Regions from separate parts of the Solibacillus cecembensis genome, predicted to be linked through region 1. Evidence: predicted binding sites of a transcription regulator. Region 1 holds the regulator's gene; the other holds the start of a gene.
What was found. Region 1 encodes LexA, which represses DNA repair genes until DNA is damaged. Its sites were predicted from a motif close to CGAACATATGTTCG; they were not measured.
Positions count from the first base shown of each region.

Region 2: parE (DNA topoisomerase IV subunit B) is a predicted target of LexA. The motif match lies at 1,160-1,173, and genes of this name have one in related genera.

Region 1 covers NZ_JBNNMF010000003.1:263,253-266,417, reverse strand. Annotated here, with positions in the region: gene ACQKIH_RS04570 (YneB family resolvase-like protein) at 1-318, opposite strand, end outside; gene yneA (cell division suppressor protein YneA) at 305-652, opposite strand; gene lexA (transcriptional repressor LexA) at 811-1,431, shown strand; gene ACQKIH_RS04555 (gamma-glutamyl-gamma-aminobutyrate hydrolase family protein) at 1,474-2,169, opposite strand; gene ACQKIH_RS04550 (prepilin peptidase) at 2,233-2,991, opposite strand.
Region 2 covers NZ_JBNNMF010000018.1:20,728-23,892, forward strand. Annotated here, with positions in the region: gene ACQKIH_RS15680 (HesB/YadR/YfhF family protein) at 1-157, opposite strand, end outside; gene plsY (glycerol-3-phosphate 1-O-acyltransferase PlsY) at 277-879, opposite strand; gene parE (DNA topoisomerase IV subunit B) at 1,195-3,165, shown strand.

The DNA of each region.
Region 1 (3,165 bases):
GTTTAACGAATAAACCATCGCTTCCTGTTTTTGAATAAGGTGTAGTACCGCCATCCGCGCATTGCCACGTCCTAAACGTGTCTCGTCTTGCACAAATAGCGCTTTAATATCGAATGCCTTCATGTAGTCAAGCATGTCGAGTAAGCCATCTCGGTCAACCTCATAGCCACTCTGTTGATCGAGAAATACTTGCCATTCTGTATAGCCATGTGACCGTGCATATTGTGTCAATTCTTCTTGCTGTCGTGTTAACGACGTCTCTTGTGTTGATTTGTCGGTACTCACACGACAATAAATGACTGCTTTATTTTGATTCATTAGTTTCACTCGCTACTTTAATAGTATGTATTTCTGGTGATTCAGATAACCCTACGATATGTTTGGAGTTTTTTACGATAGGTACTAATAACAGCTGCCCACTTATAATTTTCCCATCACGCAATGCATTTTCCTTTTTTACCGTGACAATCCAATCATGCTCTGCCATTTTACCACGATATTGCCCAGCTAACGACCATAAAGTATCTCCTTGTTCGATGGTAATGTGTTCGTATGAAGTAATTTGTTCGTCTTTCGCTATAATAAATGCAAGAAACAGAAATGAAAATAAGAAGAACATTGTTGTAAAGCCATTTAACTTCATTTTACCCATAATAAATCGCCCCTTTAGAATGTACGTTCGGAATATATGTTCTTATAATAATAGGAACATACGTTTTTGTCAACCCCTTTTAGAACCTATGTTTGCATTCTTGTTCGCATACTGATATACTAAATTTAATAAAACTACTTATTAAAGAGGTGAGTGTGTTGACAAAAATTTCGAAGCGTCAAGAAGCCATTTTAGCTTTTATAAAAGATGAAGTTCGTACAAAAGGCTACCCACCTTCTGTCCGAGAAATCGGTGAAGCTGTTGGTTTAGCTTCAAGTTCAACTGTCCATGGACATCTAGCTCGTTTAGAAAGTAAAGGGCTCATTCGTCGAGATCCGACAAAACCACGTGCCATTGAAATTCTTGAGCAAGGAGACCCAACCATCCCAAAGCAAGGCGTTATCCATGTGCCACTAATTGGCAAAGTAACGGCCGGACTTCCTATTTCTGCCATTGAAGATATTCAGGAATACTTTCCACTACCCGATACATATGGTTCTTCGGAGGATGAATTGTTCATGCTCGAAATTATGGGTGAATCTATGATTGAGGCTGGTATTTTAAATGGCGATTACGTAATCGTTAAAAAATGCTCTGCTGCAAATAACGGGGAAATTGTCGTGGCTATGACAGAAGATGATGAAGCAACAGTAAAGCGCTTCTATAAGGAAAAATCGTATTTCCGTTTACAACCTGAAAATAGTTCGATGGATCCGATACTCGTAAACCAAGTAACGATTCTTGGGAAAGTTGTTGGATTATACCGCAACGTGCATTAAAAACAAGTATGCCGCAAACGTTTGAATCGTTTGCGGCTTTTTCTATTGTTTCTTTATCGATGCATCTATAAAGCTTTTAAATAGTTTCTCAGAAGGAGCATCATTTTCAAGACCTTCTGGATGCCACTGTACACCAATACAATATGGATGCGTTGGATGCTCAATCCCTTCAATGACTCCATCTTTTGCACGGGCATTGACAATAAATCCATCAGCTACTACATCGACAGCTTGATGATGGAAGGAATTCGTTAAAATCGAGGAGGCCCCGATAATTTGCTGTAGCTTCGATTGCTCAAGCTCCACTGTATGCGTGACTTCATGACGCATGGATACTTGTGTATGCTTCAATACATTTTCCACTTGCGTATCAATATCTTGATATAAGGTTCCACCAAATGCTACGTTCATCACTTGCTCACCACGACAAATGCCTAAAATCGGTATTTCCCGTTCAAATGCGCGCTTCATAATGAGTATATCGCTTTTATCGCGTTCATCAATGACAACACCGAGCTTATAATGGGGTTCCTGTCCAAAAATTAATGGATTCACATCATAGCCACCAATTGATACAACACCGTCCACAATATCTAATATTTGCTCAACATTTCCCTCGTTAATAACAGGCAAACAAATAGGCGTGCCTCCAGCTCTTTTAATCGCATGAATGTATGTATTATTAATCTCTTTCTTTCCTTCTACAGGATGCATCGTTAGCCCAATAACAGGTTTCATTATTTTCCTCCCCAAAATTTGATATTAGTAGCATACCATTAATAGTCAAATTTGTGTGAATGTTTAAAAATTAAAAAGCGATCCATACCACTGTAATATGGGCTCGCCGTAAAAATAGACAATGATTGCAGCAAGTGAAATAGAAGGGCCAAATGGAACAGGCGTCTTTCTTCCTTTATTACGAATTTTTAAGATGACAATTCCCACAAACATACCGATGACCGCTGCTAAAAATAGCGTCAACAACGTCTGAACCGTTCCGAGAACAAGTCCGATGACGAAAAACAATTTAATGTCTCCCCCACCCATGCCCCCTTTTGACACGACCGCGATGAATAATAAAATACCAAAGCCAACAATTGCTCCTAACAAACTATCCCACCAAGGTTCGAGTGATGCAAAAATGCGTGCAAGTATTAAAAATGGAAGGAAAAATAATAATACTTTATCTGGAATGATCATATACGCAATATCTGAAACATTAATAATCATTAATAACGATATAAATAACAGGGCCACTGCTAACTCTGGTTGCCATCCAATTTCCCAAAAGGCAAAGGCAAATAACCCTCCTGTCAAAAGCTCCGTTATCATATAAATTGGCGAAAAACGCACGCCACAGCCCCGACATTTCCCGCGCAATAATACATACGAAAATACAGGAATGAGGTCGATTATTGTTAGCTGACGCTGACAGTTCGTGCAATGGGAAGGGGGTGAAATGATGGACTCCTTTTTAGGTATACGCAAACCGACTACATTGAAAAAAGAACCGAATACCAAGCCGAAAATACCTGCAACAATGGTAAAAGTAATTGTCATACCGAACGAACCCTCCAATTTTCCCCTTAGCAATATATTAATAAAAACAGTTTTAGTGTTAACTATTACATATGTTTATACTTCTTCTTTAACTATCAAATTCCAGTTTTTATAATAATAACTTAATAAATTGGCAATTTCCAGTTTTCCACTTTAGATTTTCTCGTCACAAAA
Region 2 (3,165 bases), on a different contig from region 1:
TATCATGCGGTTGCTCACGATTCATCCCTAATGAAAAACCTTCGTGAAAAGGAGAAGAACCCCCGTAACGTGCATAAAAGCGAATAAAGTCGCCATTTTCAATTTCCATCTCATTGTGGAACCATTCGATTGCTTCGTTTGATAGTATAATTTCCATAAGCTCACCTCAAAATCTATTATGCAATACATGTCTCAACTCAAATCATACAAGTTGATGACGAAAATTTCCACAAAATTTAATTATCCATAAAAAAACTCCCTCTAAGGTAGAGAGAGTTAAATCCATTTCACTTTTGGTTCCGTCCCGTTTTTAATACGTGTCATATTTTCACGATGACGGTAAAATATAAATGTCGCTAAAAAAACAATCAAAATAAAGAGTGCAAAATCACCCGTAACAACCCAATAAACGGAGCTATAAATTAATGCGACAACCGCTGTAATCATCGAAGTTAAGCTGACCATTTTAGTTAATTTTAACGACAGGAAAAATGTAAAGAATAACACGATAAAAAGTGGCCAAGAATAACCAAGAATGACACCAGCACTTGTTGCTACCGCTTTTCCACCGCGGAAACCTGCAAAAATAGGGAACATATGACCAACAACAGCTACAACACCTAAAATAAGTGGATGAATCGTTGCGTCTGAAAAGAATGGCAGTGCTAATAATAGAACGGCTGCTGTCCCTTTAAAGACATCAATTAATGTCACGACAAGTCCTGGTTTTTTTCCTAGCACACGAAATGTATTCGTTGCACCTAAATTACCACTCCCATGCTGACGGACATCCGTATTATAAAATAGTTTGCCGATCCAAAGCCCAGAAGGTATTGAACCGATTACATAAGCACAAAGGAGAATGAATCCATTAATCATAAGTTGTGCTCCTTTCAAATTTCGAATTTTTAAATTATTAGTTGGTACTAATACTATGTGATAATTATTCTACACCGTTTTAGAATGGAAGGAAAGAAGAATTATTTTTTCTTATATTTAGCGGTTAAAGCAGGAAAAAAGTTACATTATATGCTATCAATCGAAGGATGAACTTTTAATGCGCATTCGTTGGTGGTACAATTAGTCTTTGCAAAGCTGATTATTTCGGATTCACTAATTGACAGTGGGTGCGATAGAATGTACGATTAACAATGTAAATAGAACGTTCGTTTGTGTTTTGGAGGGGATTTCATTTTGGTTAAAAACCAACCGGGCATCGCATATAACGACGATGCCATTCAAGTATTAGAAGGTTTAGAAGCCGTTCGTAAAAGACCAGGTATGTATATTGGTTCCACTGATAGCCGAGGTCTTCATCATTTAGTTTTTGAAATTGTAGACAATGCTGTTGATGAAGCACTTGCTGGATTTGGTAATCATATTACCGTAAAGATTCATGAAGATAATAGTATTACTGTACGCGACTTTGGTCGAGGTATGCCTACTGGTATGCATAAAATGGGCAAACCAACGCCTGAAATTATTTTCACCGTGCTGCATGCAGGTGGAAAGTTCGGACAAGGCGGCTACAAAACGAGTGGTGGTTTACACGGGGTTGGTTCTTCTGTAGTGAACGCATTATCTACTTTTTTAGAAGTGACCATTCATCGTGAAGGTGAAATTTTCCGCCAACGTTTTGAGAATGGTGGGAAGCCTGTTACATCGCTTGATACAATTGGCAAGACAAAGGAAACGGGTACACTCGTTCATTTCTTACCGGATGAGACGATTTTCTCTGTAACGAAGTATAACTACGATACATTGGCTGAGCGATTAAGAGAATCGGCATTTTTATTAAAGGGATTAAAAATCGAATTGATCGACGAACGTGGAGAAGGCAAGCATGAAGTATTCCACTATGAAAACGGTATTGAGGCGTTTGTATCCTATTTGAACGAGGAGAAAGATGTTCTTCACCCCGTTAAATATGTGGAAGGGCTCATTTCTGAAATCGAAGTCGAGTTTGCTTTCCAATTTAATGATGGCTATTCAGAAACCATTTTGTCGTTCGTTAATAACGTCCGTACAAAAGATGGTGGAACACATGAAACTGGTGCCAAAGCTGCATTAACACGTGTATTCAATGAATATGCTCGAAAAATTGGCTTATTAAAGGAAAAAGATAAAAATCTAGAAGGCGCCGATATTCGTGAAGGCTTAACAGGAATTGTTTCTGTACGAATTCCTGAGCAAATTCTGCAATTTGAAGGTCAAACAAAAGGCAAGCTTGGTACGAGTGAGGCACGTTCTGCTGTTGATACGGTCGTATTTGAAAAATTACTTTACGTATTAGAAGAAAATGCTGAACTGTCGGCATCATTAGTGCGTAAGGCTATTCGGGCACAGCAAGTCCGTGAAGCCGCACGAAAGGCCCGCGACGATGCACGTAACGGCAAAAAGAAAAAATCCAGTACGCTGCTATCAGGGAAGCTTACACCAGCTCAATCAAAAAACGCCGCACGCAATGAATTATACCTAGTAGAGGGTGATTCTGCAGGTGGCTCAGCGAAACAAGGACGCGACCGTACATTCCAAGCAATCTTGCCTTTACGAGGAAAAGTAATTAATACCGAAAAAGCCAAGTTACAAGACATTATGAAAAATGAAGAAATCGCGACCATTATTCATACAATTGGTGCGGGTGTTGGGGCTGATTTTACAGTAGCAGATGCTGCCTACGATAAAGTTGTCATTATGACCGATGCCGATACAGATGGCGCGCATATTCAAGTACTGTTACTCACATTCTTCTACCGTTACATGCGACCACTCATCGAAGCAGGGAAAGTATTTATCGCCTTACCACCGCTTTATAAAGTGTCCAAAGGTTCTGGCAAAAAGCAAGAACTTGTTTACGCATGGACAGAAAATGAATTACAAGATGCCATCAAAAAAATTGGTAAAGGCTATGTTATCCAACGCTATAAAGGTTTAGGGGAAATGAATGCCGATCAATTATGGGATACAACGATGAACCCTGAAACGCGTACATTAATTCGCGTTAAAATTGAAGACGGTGCGCGTGCAGAACGTCATGTTACAACATTAATGGGTGATAAAGTAGAACCGCGCCGCAAATGGATAGAAAAGAATGTAAACTTCGGCATGGAAGAGGATGCAAGCATTTTAGAAAATGAATTCATCCAGCATGAGGAGGTTAACTAA